DNA from 2 places in the Paeniglutamicibacter psychrophenolicus genome. Region 2 is predicted to be linked to the other one. Evidence: riboswitches for the same ligand, from Rfam matches in the RefSeq annotation. Region 2 holds a riboswitch; the other holds the start of a gene.
What was found. Region 2 has a riboswitch for S-adenosylmethionine ahead of JOF46_RS06375 (OsmC family protein). Riboswitches for the same ligand answer to the same signal wherever they lie in the genome.
Positions count from the first base shown of each region.

Region 1: it holds a riboswitch for S-adenosylmethionine, as region 2 does, so the genes downstream of both, JOF46_RS20700 (hypothetical protein) here and JOF46_RS06375 (OsmC family protein) in region 2, are expected to answer to the same signal.

Region 1 covers NZ_JAGIOE010000001.1:4,601,501-4,608,653, forward strand. Annotated here, with positions in the region: gene JOF46_RS20685 (xanthine dehydrogenase small subunit) at 1-1,413, opposite strand, end outside; partial or broken gene JOF46_RS22415 (NCS2 family permease) at 1,710-1,900, opposite strand; gene JOF46_RS20690 (siderophore-interacting protein) at 2,308-3,156, opposite strand; gene JOF46_RS20695 (histidine phosphatase family protein) at 3,290-3,901, opposite strand; SAM riboswitch class IV at 3,948-4,070, shown strand; gene JOF46_RS20700 (hypothetical protein) at 4,085-4,519, shown strand; gene JOF46_RS20705 (acyl-CoA thioesterase) at 4,516-4,947, opposite strand; gene JOF46_RS20710 (App1 family protein phosphatidate phosphatase) at 4,977-6,059, opposite strand; gene JOF46_RS20715 (pyridoxamine 5'-phosphate oxidase family protein) at 6,188-6,619, shown strand; gene JOF46_RS20720 (DUF3626 domain-containing protein) at 6,661-7,153, shown strand, end outside.
Region 2 covers NZ_JAGIOE010000001.1:1,443,193-1,450,345, forward strand. Annotated here, with positions in the region: gene JOF46_RS06365 (bifunctional metallophosphatase/5'-nucleotidase) at 1-301, opposite strand, end outside; gene JOF46_RS06370 (hypothetical protein) at 578-1,870, shown strand; gene JOF46_RS06375 (OsmC family protein) at 1,961-2,506, opposite strand; SAM riboswitch class IV at 2,548-2,666, opposite strand; gene JOF46_RS06380 (MarR family winged helix-turn-helix transcriptional regulator) at 2,955-3,458, opposite strand; gene JOF46_RS06385 (hypothetical protein) at 3,469-3,702, opposite strand; gene JOF46_RS06390 (VOC family protein) at 3,701-4,132, shown strand; gene JOF46_RS06395 (DUF2249 domain-containing protein) at 4,233-4,553, opposite strand; gene JOF46_RS06400 (helix-turn-helix transcriptional regulator) at 4,689-5,396, shown strand; gene JOF46_RS06405 (hypothetical protein) at 5,393-6,673, shown strand; gene JOF46_RS06410 (multicopper oxidase domain-containing protein) at 6,670-7,153, shown strand, end outside.

The sequences.
Region 1 (7,153 bases), 3.2 Mb from region 2:
GCCCGAGCTGGCCCGGTGGTCATCCATGGGCGTGCCCTCTTGCGCCATCGACTCGGCGGCCGCATAGATGGTGTCTAGGCACCATTCTTGACCTTCCAAGGCAGCCTCCGTGGAGGTGGCTCTTAATGGGGTGGCTGCCACACCTCCTAGTCCAATGCGAGCTTTGGTGATGTGGTTGTTTTCGACGGTCACCGCATAACCGATGGCCACACTGGAGATATCGTCAAAGCGTCGTTTGGAGATCTTCTGAAAACTGGTCAGGGGTGCAAGCGGCAGTGGGATGCGAATCGCGGTGATCAGTTCCCCGGCGGCGCGTACGGTCTGTCGATAACCGGTGAAGTACTGCGCTAGCGGCACAATGCGACTGCCCGAGGTGCTGCCCAACACCAGTTCTGCCTCCAGTGCCAGCAGCGCCGGAGGGGTATCCCCGATAGGCGAACCGGTACCCAAGTTTCCGCCAATGGTGGCGCCATTTCGGATAAGACGTGAGGCGAACTGCGGGAAGAGTTTACCCAGCAGCGGGATCTTTCCTGCTAATAGACGTTCGAGTTCGCTCAGGGTGCAGGCCGCACCGAGCTCGATATAGTTTGCGGTGACGTGAATTTGGCGCAACTCGGCAAGCCGGTCGACGGCCAGCATCGATCGGGCACGCGCGCCCTTGATATTTACCTCAACACCCCAGTCGGTGCCCCCTGCCACGAGCAGGGTTTCTGGTTCTGCGGCCAAGATGCCGAGCACCTCGTCCAGACTGGCGGGACGCCTGAAGCGACCAGTAGCTCCGGTGGGGGTGTCCACACGAATGATATCGGTGGACACCGCCGCCGGTGCGGCTAGATCACGCCGGGCAGCAAGCTCATCCTGTGCATCCGGTGCACCCAAGGCATAAGCCGCGTCACGGATGGGCCGATACCCGGTGCAGCGGCACAAGTTCCCGGAAAGCGAATGCAGATCGAATCCATTGGGTCCGCACCGGTGCGCCTCGCCGTGATCCGCGCTGACTGCGGTGTTGGCGATTCGCTCCGGGCGGTAGTATTCGGCGGCCATGGAGCAGACGAATCCGGGGGTGCAATATCCGCACTGGGATCCGCCGCGATTGGCCATCTCTTCCTGCACCGGATGCAGGTTTTCCACGCTACCTAGGCCTTCGGATGTGATCACTTCCTGTCCGTCGAGCGTCGCGGCAGGCAGCAGGCAGGCGTTCAACGCCGTCCAGCGGGTCCCCTGCCCGTCGCTGCGGGCCACGAGGATCGAGCAGGCGCCGCATTCGCCCTCGGCGCATCCCTCCTTGCAACCGAAAAGCCCCTCGCCACGCAGGAAATCTAGTGCGTTGGTATGCGGTGGGCCATCGAATTCACGGACGGTTCCGTTGACGGTTATTAGACAGCTCGATTTTTCGGTTGTCTCGGCGGTCATGTCGCTGACACCTCCTGCGCCTGAGAGCTCAGGCGCACTGTGAATGATTTGGATGGCGGACTAGTTTCCGTCAGGGGTCATTCCTGGGGAAACGCTCGGTGAGCTACACGCGGAAGGTGAAGCTTCCGCGCGGCAGCGATTAGCTTCCGTGCGCGATCTGGCCCTTGGACCAGGCAACACATCCAGCCATGATTAGCCTCCAAATTTCGGATCATGGAAATTCAAGCTCATTCATTCCAAGTGAAGTGCATCACAGCAAGTAATGTCAACTTTTTATCGTGACGAGGTCGGGCATGTAGTGCGGGGATCGGTCCGCGGGCAAAATACACCAAGAACCCGGCGGAAACTACCCACATCAACGGATAAATCTTCCCATGGCGACCGGCCGCTGCATTCACCACAATCCAAGCGATAAACCGGCACCAATACCGTTGGCAATGGAGTAGGCCGGTGGCATGGTGATCAGCGTCAGGAAGGCCGGCATTGCCGTCACCCGCACACACATTGCGGTCAAGGCTGGCTCAATCTAGGCTAGAAATGCAGACCCCCCGACGCACGTTGGATATGGGGGTCTAGCTGTTTAATCGGCTAGATCTTTTGCGGTTCAGTGGAAGGTGCGCACGCATGATCCATTTGAAGTCACCGGGCACCAAAACAACGACGAGACCAGGCTGGGTCTGGACAACAGTCAGCTACCAAGCGCGCCAAGCGTGTGAACGAACTTTGCCTTCTTGGGCACCTGCCTTCGCGCAACGCAACGGCATGAGGCCTCAGCTTGAACTTGCTTCGGCGTAGGAACCCCGCCCGAGTCATTACCGCTTCGAGCAGGCGATGACTCGTCGAGGCAGAGCCGCAGCGAAGACCTGCGGGAGACCACCCGCCCCGAAGCCCATGTCAGGCGTTGAGCGCTTCGGGGAAGATCTGTCCGATGGGCGACTTCTTTTCGGCCTGGAATTCGTCCTCGGCACGGCCGTAGGCCCAGTAGGCGGACAACGACATGGCCCGGCGATCCACTCCGCGTTCGCCGTTGAGGTAGGCACGCAGCGACTTCATGGTCTCTCGCTCGCCGTGGGCAAAGACCTGGAGGGTGCCTTCGTGCCACTCGGCGTTGCGCACGGCTTCCTCGAGCTTGGTGTTTTCCGGGGTGAAGTAGCCGCCGCGGTGCAGCCAGTGCACGGTGATCCCTGCCGGCACATCCAGCTGGACCTCGTCCTCTGGTCCTGCGACCTCGAGGTAGATGTCCCCGACCATCTCCGGGGTCATGTCTTCGACGGCGGCGGAGATCGCCGGAAGCGCCGTCTCGTCGCCGATGAGCAGGTGCCTGTCGAATTCGGGGTTCGGCGTGTAGAGGCCGCCGGGGCTGGCGAAGCAGATCTGGTCGCCGATCTTGGCGTTCTGCGCCCACGGGCCGGCCAGTCCCTGGTCTCCGTGGATCACGAAGTCGATCTGCACGGTTTGGGCTTCGAGGTCCACGTGCCGCAGCGTGTAGGTGCGTCGGACCGGGAAGTCTTCAGGGGCCAGCTGTTCACGCAGGGCATCGAGGTCGTACGGGGGCACCAGGCCGAGCTCGGGCTTGGCGAAGAGGATCTTCACGTAGCGGTCGGAGACGGCCTTGTCCTGGAAGTTCACGAATCCTGGACCCCCGAAGGTCAGGCGCATCATGTGCCGGGACAGTTGCTCGGTGGCCAAAACCTCGAGGACAACCTGGGGCCGAACCGGACGTGCCGAACGCTGGATGCTCACCAATTACCGCCTTTGTGGATTAGGGAAGATAAGCCTAGCCTAATCGACCAAGCCCCCACTTAGCCAATGCCAACGTCATGAACCCGAGCCGCAAGGCCCCATGCAATCAACCGAAGGCCACGAAAAATTGCCGCTACTCCAGGTGTTGGCCCTGCCAGCTGCGCAGCCTCCAGCTCGATCCCGTCGCATCCTCCAGGGTCACCACACCGGTGTTGGCCAGCGGCACGGGGGAAAGCAGTGCAGAGTCGAAGTTGGCGCTCCGGGAGGCAAGCCAGGTCACCAGCATTGCCGCGTGGCTGACCACCACCAGCTTCCCGGTCCCGGCATTTCTGGCCCCCTCGATGACCGCGTCGAAGCGATCCAGTGCGGTGCGGGCGTCCTCGCCGCCGGGCACCCTGGCCGAAAGGTCGCCCGAGAGCCAGCGGAAGAACACGTCGCGGTAGGCCAGTTGGGCGTCGCGGTCGGTGCGCATTTCCAGTTCCCCGGCGGAGATCTCGGTAAGCCCGGCGTGCTCGGCCACTTCCAATCCGCGGGCTTGCGCCAGCGGACCGGCCGTCATCCTGGCCCGCAGCAACGTCGAGGAATACACCGCGTCGACGTCCCGCCCCTCGGCGCCCAACCGCTCCACCAGCGCCTGGGCCTGCGCAATCCCGGTCTCGTCCAGTGGTGCCCCGGGGGCAGCGGTGTCCAGTGCCTGCGCCACGTTCGAGGCGGTCTGCCCGTGGCGGATCAAGATCAGTCTCATACCATCACCCTAAATCGTCATCCCCGTTTTGGTACGATGAAACCAGCTTCACGAGATGCGCGCCAGCTTTAGGCTCCGACCAGGCGCGTACACCAACCCCATGCTTCACGGGTGGTTCGGATGACGAAGCGGTCCTTGGCGGCAACCGCCCCGGGGACAAGAGCACACGAAAGGCGCCGTCCCTTGCGCAACCAGTCATGCCCGTCCGAATCCTGTACGTCCTTCCACCCCGGCCACCGCACCAATCCGCGGGCGGTCAAGTCCCTGATGGCCCGACCCACGCTGTGGGCTCCGGCCGATGTGGAGGTCATGGTCTCCCCCGTCCAGGGGCTCACGCTGCACGTCTTTGCCGGCGGGACCCACCACCAGGTCTTCGCCCATGACCTTCCCGTGATCGCGCACCTGCTGCGCATCGCCCCGACCCGTCCCGAGGGCGTCTCGCTGGGCCGGGTGAATTTCCACAACAACGCGCTCGCGCTTCCGGCGGACCCGCGGCGCAGCGCCGGGCTGGGTTACTTTTCCTTCAGCACCGAGCCGCTTGAGCCGTGCAGCTTCGAGCGGGACGAGGCCCTGGCCCGGGACTTCGACGCGTTGACGGCCGAGCTGCAGCGCTCCTAGCGGAAGATCGGCTCGGCCGCGTAGCGGGCCATCGCTTCCTTGTTTTCCGCCGACAGCCGCAGCAGCCGCTGGGTCTCGACGGAAAAGAAAGCCAGGGTCGTGGCGGCACGAACGCACACCCCGCCGTCGACCGGATCGTGGAATTCGTAGCAGATGTCGAAGCTTGCTGCCTTGATGGCGCTGATCCACAGGTCCACGTGCGCCGGGACGTTGCGGTAATCCAGCGGCTTGACGTAGCGCACCCGGTGCTCGACCACCAGGATCTGGGTGTTTTCCGGGACCGCGGAGAACAGGTCGACCAGCGGCTCGATCCCGGGCTTGCCGGTGCCGCCGGGCACGCCGAAGCCGGCGATGCGCGCCTCTTCCATCATGCGGACCAGGTTCACGTTGTTGATGTGGCCGTACGCGTCCATGTCTCCCCAGCGCATGGGGACCTCGACGCGGAGCTTGGGTTCGTTCACTTGCCCGGCCCCTGCTCGGCGTCGGGGCTGATGAGGCCCAGCTCCTGAAGCTTTTCGGCGATGCGTGCCCCGTCGGACTCGTACACCCACGGCACCCCGGGAGTGGAGTTCAGGATCCCCTGGCTGCGTCCGCCGGCCAGCACGGCCTCCGAGGGGGTCAGCTGGCGGATCACGATCGCCGCGACGTGGTCGGGGTAGCGCCTGGCGAATTCGGCGTAGAGGTAGGGGTCGTGCTGGCCGTCGTCGCCGATCAACAGCCACTTCAGGTTCGGGAACTCATTGGCCAGGCGGCGCAGCTGGTCGGCCTTGTGCTGCATGCCCGAACGGAACCAGCCCCTGTCGGTGGGCCCCCAGTCGGTCAGCAGCAGCGGGCCCTGCGGGTAGAGGTTGCGCGAGAGGAAACGGGTGAGCGTCTGGGCAACGTTCCAGGCTCCCGTTGACAGATAGAAGGTGGGGGCGCCGGGCTTGTCACGCATCAGCTTCTCCATCATCACCGGCATCCCCGGGGTGGCGAGGCGGGCGTGCTCGGACAGGACGAAGGAGTTCCAGGCGGCCAGCAGCGGGCGCGGCAGTGCGGTGACCACGATGGTGTCGTCCACGTCGGAGAGCATCCCGAATTCGGCGGCCGCGTCGACCATCATGACCGGGGCGGCCACGGCCGCGGAACCATCGGTGTGCAAGGTGATCTCGTGCCAGCCCGGTGCCAGCGTGGCGGCGACCCTGACGTCGAGCACTCCCCCGCGGTCGGCCTGCACGGCAAAGCGTTCGCCGTTGATGTGCACCTCGAGCTGCCCGTGCGGGACGATCGGGGAGATGAAGTTCCGCCAGCCACGCACCCCGTCGGCGATGACCTTGGCGCGGTGGCGCCCCGCATCGAATGCGCCGGGCTTGGCCAGCACCAGCCGCGCAAAGATGCGCACCCAGCCGTTTTCCGGGTCCGAGAGCCCGTAGCCGGTGTAGGGCAGGACGGTGGGCACCAGGCCCCGTTCGCGGGCCCGTGTTGCGCGCAGTTCCAGGGCGCGGTCCTCGAAGCGTGCGGCAATGTGCCGGGCGCGTTCGGCTCCTGTTTCCTTGACCATGAAACCCAGTCTTTCACGAGCCGGGGGCAGGGAGTGGATCGAAAGGATGAATTGGGCCGCGTTGCCGGAAAGTTCACTTGCCGTTGTCAACTCTGGTATTTTTCTACGTTTCGTAGAATTATGAAGGCATGATGTTTGACCATGATGCAGATGAACCCGTGCTGGTGCTGACCGAAGAGCAGGCCTGGAGCTTGCTCGAGAGGACCTCCCACGGCCGCCTGGCCACCGCGGTGGGCGGCACCGTCGATATCTTCCCGCTGAACTTCGGCCTGGTGGGCAAGACCATATACATCCGCACGGCTCCAGGCGAAAAGCTTGCGGCCCTGACGGTGCACGATGCGGTGGCCTTCGAGGCCGACGGCATCCTCTCCGACGAGGCCTGGTCGGTGGTGGTCCACGGACACGCGCACCAGCTGCAGACCACCGCGGAGATCGAGGAGGCACGCAGCTCCGGGGTCTCGCCGTGGACGCCCACCATGAAGGAAGCCTGGGTCAAGATCGAGGTCGCCAACATCTCGGGTCGCCACTTCCGCCTCGGCACACAGCCCGAGAGCGACTAGCACCACGGCACCTTCCGACCGGAAACACCCGAGGAACGACCATGGTCGATGCGCGTGCACAAGCCGCACTGGCGCATGTGCGCGCCCTGTCCCGCGGTGGACAGATCGATCCAAACGCCAGTGTCACCATCCATTTCCATCCCGATGCACCGTTCGGGGACACCACCGTGATCGAGTCCCTGGCCCGCGAGGGGATCTACCGGTCGCAATTCGAAACCGGCACCGGCAACGGCGGGCTCACGGCAGTGCCCGGCGGGGACCGCTACCTGTGGGAAAGCAGGCTCTTTGGCGGGCACTACGACGACGCCGAGGCTGCACTCCGGCCCAAGTACTGGTCCCTTGACCTGCGGCGCGACGGGTTCGGCGGCTCCCCGCGATTCGGCTCAAGCTACCTGCGCCTGAACCCGGCAGTGCTTCAGCGGAGCACCTTTTGCTTTCCCGACAGCGTGTTCGGCCCCACGCATTTCGGGACCGCGAGGCGCTTCGGGATTCCGGAGCCGAAGGGCATAAATCCTTCCAGGGACCCACTCGATG
Region 2 (7,153 bases):
TGTTGTCGCCCGCCGAGACGAAGAGCGTGTTGCGGTTTTTGGACTTGTAGTCCTTCACGGCTCCGGCGAGCACCGCCGCGCCGGCCTCGGCGCCGTTGGCCTCGATGCGGCCGTGGAAGTCGTTGATGCCCACCAGCTCGATGGTGGTGGACGGTGCGTTTTCCTGCTTGTTGGCCTGCCCCTGTGCGTTTGGATCCGCCGGCGCGGCCGTGGCTGGCCCGGCGACAGCTGTTGATGCCATGAGCGTGAGTGTTGCGGCTGCGACCAGGGCATTGCGCCGCAATTGATGTTTCTCGGACACGTGGTTCTCCCTCAAGAAAAGTGACGGACGAGTGGCGTGTTCCCGGCCGATGGCGCCGGCCGTGGGCACGTGGGGCTGATACTACCGAGCGGAACCTTCAAGTGAAAGGGTTCTTTGACGATTGCCCGGGTGATGGACCGGGCCCGGACCGCTCCCGGGTTCCGCGGGGTGCGGCCCGATGCGACGTTGACCAGCCACGACGCGGAAAGAGGCGCGGTCTGTATCTTGCCGGCTTCCTTGTTGCGAATCATTCTCATTTAACTTACCGTTATCGCCATGTCGCAACAAAAAACACGCACCACGCCCCATGCACCAACCGCCACCCGTTGGTGGCGCAACCGGGTCGGTGCCCTGGCACTCATCGCCACCGGGACGCTGCTGGCCGGATGCGGTTCCATCGCACCCGGGGCCGAGCAGGTGCCATCGCACCCTGTCCCGGCGGTGTCCGAGGCAGGCTCCGCGACGCCGCGGCTCGTGCTGACCTACGATGGGGGACTGCTGGTTGCCGATGCGCGCGATGGAGCGGTGCTCTCGGACCACAAGCTTGCGGGTTTCAACCGCGTCAATCCCGGCGGCGACGGCCGCCGGGTGCTCGTCTCCACCGCCGGGGGATTCAAGGTCCTGGATGCCGGCGCCTGGTCCGAGAAGCATGGGGAACACTCGCATCGCTACACCTCCGAACCCTCGCTGACCGAGCTGGTGTTCCCGGCCGGGAAGCCCGGGCACGCGGTGGTCCATGCCGGGCACACCGCCCTCTTCGACGACGCCACCGGCAAGATCAATATCTTCGAATCCACCAAGCTCGCCAACCATGAACTGCCGCGCACCGACGACGTGGCACTGCCCGAAGCCCACCACGGCGTGGCCGTGCGGCGCGAGGACGGGACACTGATGGTCACCGACGGTAATGCGGAGGCCGTCAACGCGGTGAAGCTGCTCTCCGCCCCGGACGCCGGGCACCGACGCACCACGGTGGCCGAGTCCACACAGTGCCCGGGTGTCCACGGCGAGGCGGTCGCCAAGGACGAGGCCATGGTGGTGGGTTGCGAGGACGGCATCCTGGTCATCAAGGGCGAAAAGATCGCCAAACTCGATGCCCCGGACGCGTACGGGCGGATTGGCAACCAGACCGGGTCCGAGGCCTCGTCCGTGGTGCTCGGGGACTACAAAACGGACAAGGAAGCCGAGCTCGAACGCCCGCGCACCTTCTCGCTGACCGACACCGCTACCAATTCCCTGAAGCTCATCGACATCGACTACAGCTATTCGTTCCGCTCCCTGGCCCGCAGCTCCTCGGGCGACGCACTGCTGCTGGGCACCGACGGCAAGCTGCACGCTTACGACGTGAAGACGGGCAAGGAAAAGCGGGCCATCTCGGTGGTCGAGGCGTGGGAGGAGCCGCTCGACTGGCAGCAGCCGCGCCCGACGGTTCACGTTTCCGGCTCTATCGCCTACGTCACCGAGCCGGCAAGCAAGCAGCTGCACCTCGTGGATCTGCAGACCGGCAAGGTGTCCGGCACCGTGGGCCTGCCCGAGGTGCCCAACGAGATCACCTCAATCGCGGGATAGCGCACCCGGGTCCGGGGGCGGAAACCAAAAACCGCGGGCCGGTGTCGATCCCCTCGATCGGCACCGGCCCGCGGCCGGATCATGGTCGTGCTAGCTTGCGGTGACCAATTCGACGCTCACCGGCGTCGGGTTGGTGAAGATGTCCAGCACCGGGCAGTGCTCATCCACGGCCGCCTGCAGTTCCTCGTAGCGCTCGCGGGTTTCCGGGCCCTGGATCTTCACGGTGAGGCGGACCTCGCCGAAGCCGGGGCGGATGGTCTTCTCGATGCCGAACAGCCCGCGCACATCCAGGTCCGCCTCGGCGTTGATCTCCAGCGAGTCGATCTTCAGGCCAAGCTGGTGCGCGTAGAGCCGGTAGACCACGACCTGGCACGAGATCAGCGCACCCAAGGCGAACTCGACGGGGCTGGCGGCCGCGTCGTCCCCGGCCAGGGCCTCGGGCTCGTCGACGATGAAACGGTGCTTCCCGGCGGTGATCTCGCTGGAGACCGATCCGGTGGACACGCCGCTGGTCTTGAAGGTGAGCGCCGCGCTGGCGGTGTTGGCGGCGATGCGCTCGCCCCAGGCGTTGCCGGCGGCGGTGAGCTTTTCGGCGCGAACCGATTCCAGGGTTTCTTCGATCAGGGTTTCGGACATGGGAAACGGATCCTTTCGTGGCTGGCGCATGCGCTTGCACGACGCCATACTTACGCCGGCCCGGTTGGGCGGCGTCGAATCGTCACCTGGAGCACCCCGCTATGACGAAGAGGGTTGCGGTCCAATCGGCCAGGGCCGTGAATGATTGGAGCTCGTGATTCTGCTGATGAGTCTTCCCGAATCCGCGCCGCCGAGGCAAGACGGGTGCTTAACAATTCGTCACGGCAAAGTGCCGATTGATCGAACAAGTGCCTGCCGGGTTCACTGGATACGGCATCCTGGCGAACGTGAACGGTGATTCCGGGCAATTCGTTGAAGAACCTTCGAAGCGCCTGACTGCGTTTCCGGTTCCCGACCCGGCATTGAATATCCATCTGGGCTCTGCCAAAAGCAGCGGCCCCGGCCCTTCGGTGTGAAGGGCCGGGGCCGGTAAATCCATGGAGTCAAATTATTTGCCGTGTTGCGGCTGGTCGTTGGCGTTGAGCCGGGCCAGCAGGTCCGTGAAGCGCTTGATTTCCTCGGGCTCCCAGGAGATCAGCCTGTTGCGCAGCAGCTGGCGCGAGGCAGCGCTCGAGGCGATCACCCCGGCACGGGCCGTGTTCGTGATGCTGACCAGCATGGCCCGTCCGTCGTTCGGATCCGGGACACGGGTGACCAGTTTCTTGGCCTCCAGCCACTTGATCATTCGGCTCATGGTGGCTTTGTCCACCTGGAGTTCCTCGGCCAGGATGATCTGTTGCTGGGCCTGCTCGCGGGCCAGGATGGAGAGCACCTTGTAGCCCAAGGGCTGAAGCTCCGGGTGGATGGAAGCGGCGCGCCTGCGGATGGCCTGGCGCGCCTTGACGACCATCATGGAGAACTCTTTTTCCACATCCTCGATCAGCGGATCAAGTGCGGTGGAGTCGGTGGCCGATCCCGGGTCGGGAAGGGAATCGGAAAACGGTGAAGTCATGTCATTCATTTTAGTAGCGATTTTCCGCTTCGACGTCCTTGTTGCCGCGGGATTTCCCGTGGTGCGGCATCGGTGCGACCGCCGCGAGGCCCGGCTTCGAGGCGGGCTGGGCCGTGCCACCATTCGCGCCTGCCCGTTTCCCGGCGAATTCCCGGCAAACATCCACCCGCAAGGGTTCCCGGAAGCGGGTGTGCCGGGCAGAATTGCTAGTTGTTGAACCCCGCCAAACGATGGAGAACACCATGGGCACGATCCTCAATCCCTACATCAGCTTCCGTGACACGGCGCGTCCCGCGCTCGAGTTCTACCAGTCGGTCTTCGGTGGCGAGCTGGACCTGCGTCCCTTTGCGGACTTCGAGTTCGCCAAGACGGACAATCCGGACGACAACAACAAGATCATGCACGGGCACCTGCGTGCTCCCAACGGCTTGAACCTGATGGCGGCCGACACCCCTGCCTCTATGGAATGGAAGGGAGGAACCGCCATCTCCGTCACCCTCAGCGGCGACGACAAGGAAGAAGTGACAGGTTACTGGGACAAGCTCAGCGACGGAGCCAAGATCGGCGAGCCGCTGGCCCAGGCGCCCTGGGGCGACTGGTTCGGCATGCTGACGGACAAGTTCGGTGTCGACTGGATGGTCAACATCGCCGGACCGGGCACCGCCGGGCAGTAGCGCAGGCCATGTTGGGCGCTCCGATGTCGGACGTGCCAAGGCAAGGACTCGTGGGGCCAGGCCGTCTCGGCCGGGCCCCACGAGTCTTCCCCGAGGTTTTCTAGGCCTTGCGCACCAATTGCAGGCGCCAGGCCTCCGGCCCCTCTTCGAGGTAGCTGATCTCGAAGGCGCCGGGCGCCCGGCCCTCGAGCTGGTCCAGCAGCGGCAGCGGGTTGTGCGGGGCCACCAGGACCAGGCCGCCGCCCACGGCGAGGGAATCCAGTGCTCCAAAGATCGTGGCGTGGCGGATCGCGTGCGGGATGGCCCGGGCGTCAAGCTCCGGAAGTTCGGCATCATGATCGCCGCAGGCGCACTCGTGGGCCGCGGGTTGGGTATGCTTCTCGGCTTCTTCCTTGCTGGAAGAGATAACAATGTCAGCCACGATGGGGTTCCTTTGCTCAAGAGGGGTTTCGATTTCCAGCATCGACTGGCAACCTTCGAATCATTTTAGTACAGTCAACTACGTGGAAAATAATCGTAGTCGCCGCCGCATGTCATTTGCCGCCTTGGCCACCCCGTGACCGGTCCCTCGGATCGTTCCCCGGCCCCCACCCGGCGCACCTCTTTCGGGCGCCCGCTCTCGCCCACACGCATGCGGATTCTTGAGCTGCTGGAAGCGCAGTCGGCCCCCGCCACGCTCGCTGCCGTCACACACATTTGCGGACTGCATGAAAACACCGTCCGGGCGCACCTCGAGGACCTGTTGCGCGACGGCTACCTGAGCCGCGAGCGCGCCGCCTCGAAAGGCCGTGGCCGCCCCGCATGGCTCTGGGAAGCCAAGAAACCCATCGAGCATTCCCCATATGCCTCCCTGGCCTCCGCGCTGGCCACCGTGCTGCATGAAACCAGTGCGCATCCGGTCCAGGATGCGGTGGATGCGGGGAAGGCCTGGGGCAGGGAATTGACGCTCAAGCAACAAGGTGAGCACCATGGACAGCGCCCCGCGGAGGCAGCCCGCTCCCACGTGGTCGACATGCTCGAAGCGGTCGGGTTCGCCCCCGAACCCGACGCCTCCAACGAACACGTGGTGCTGACCCGCTGCCCGCTCATTGAAGCGGCCAGCAAGCATCCGGACATCGTCTGCGGCGTCCACCTGGGGATCATCCAGGGGGCCTTCGCCGAGATGGGACTCGACGGTTCCTCCAGCACCCTTCTGCCGTTTTCGGCCCCCGGCCAGTGCGCCCTGCAGCTGCGCACCGCAGCCAGCGAAAACCACTCCGGATGAGAGTCGCCCGGAAATCCATCCAAGCCAAGCCCCGGCCGATCCCGGCACGTACCCTGTTCATGCTGCCCGCTGCCGCGAGCCTGCTGGCCGGGCTCAACGCCGCCCTGCTTCTCCTGGATTTGCCCGCTCCGCTGAACGCCGCCCACTGGGGAGAGGTCCACGGGATGGTGCTGGCCCTGGGGTTCGTGGGAACCCTGGTTGCCCTTGAACGCGCGGTGGCCCTGGGCCGGCGCGCCGGCTACCTCAGCCCGCTGCTGCTGGGAGTTGGATCCCTCCTGCTGCTTTCCGAGGTGCCGCGCTACGCCGGAAAGCTGGGCCTGCTCGCCGGGATGGCCGCCCTGGTGTGGGTCTACCTTCCGCTCTGGCGCCGCCAACGCGACCATGCCGTGCTCATCCAGCTGCTGGGCGCCGCGCTGGGCACGGGGGCTGCGATCCTGTGGCTCGGCGGGGTCGACATGGCCCTGCTGCTGCCCTGGCTGGTGGCCTTCCTGGTGCTGAGCATCGCGGGCGAGCGCGTCGAACTGGCGCGCATCTCCATGGGCCCGCTGGCCGGAACCCGGGCGCTCCAGCTCTCCTGGCTGCTCACCTTCGCGGTGGTGGCCTCGCTGTTGAACCCGTCGTGGGGATCGATCGGGTTCGGCCTGGCCCTTGCCGCGCTGGCGCTGTGGCTGGCGGCCCACGACGTTGCCCGCCGCACCATCCGTGCCACCGGCGCCACCCGGTTCATGGCCACCTGCATGCTCGCCGGCTACGGATGGCTGCTGGTTGCCGCAATCACCTGGTGCTTCGGATTCCCCGGCACCCGGGCCGCCTACGACACCGTCATCCACGCAGTGTTCCTGGGATTCACCATCTCGATGGTCATTGCACACTCCTCGAGCATCCTTCCCGCGATCCTGCGGCGCCCCTTGCCCTACCGCCCGATGATGTGGGCCCCGGCGATCCTGCTCTGGGCGGGGTTGCTGATGCGGCTGTGGCTCGGCAACGGACTGGGATACGACTGGGCCTGGCGTGCCGGTGGCGTGGCCAACGTCCTGGCCCTGTTGCTCTTCCTGGTCCTGGCCGTCGCCTCCGTGCTGCTCGGCGAGCCCCGGCCGAAGCCTGCGGCACCGGTGCCGCAGTCCGCGGTCCGGCCCGGGCCCGGCACTTCCTTGCTTGCGCCCAAGCCGCCGGGCATCGGCCCGCCGGACGGCGCAAGACCACTGCCCGGCACCAACCCCGCAGCGCGACCCCCGCGTTCCGGCCTAACGATATCGCTACGGGAGCCGGAAGAATGAGCAAGAACCCGGCCAGGGGCTTCTGGCCCATGCGCGATCTGCCGGTGGCCTTCTGGCTGGTTCTCCTGGTGGTTGCCACGCTGGTCCACCGCCAGATCCCCGCGCCCCGCTGGCTCATGATCCACCTGCTGCTGCTTGGTGCGATCTCCCACGCGATCCTGGTCTGGTCCCAGTACTTTGCCATCGCCCTGCTGCGCACCCCGGCCCGGCCCCATGACCGGGCCACCCAGAACTGGCGGCTTCTCATGCTCAACGCCGGCACCGTCGTGGTGGTCGCAGGGGTGCTGTCGATGCTCTGGCCGCTCACCGCGACCGGGGCCGCCCTGGTGGCAGGGGCCGTGATCTGGCACGGGGTGGACCTGTTCGCCCGCATGCGGCGCGCCCTGCCCTCCCGCTTCGGCGCGACCGTGAAGTACTACATCGCCGCGGCCGCCTTCCTGCCCGTCGGGGCGGTGCTGGGCACCGTGTTGGCCCATGGCA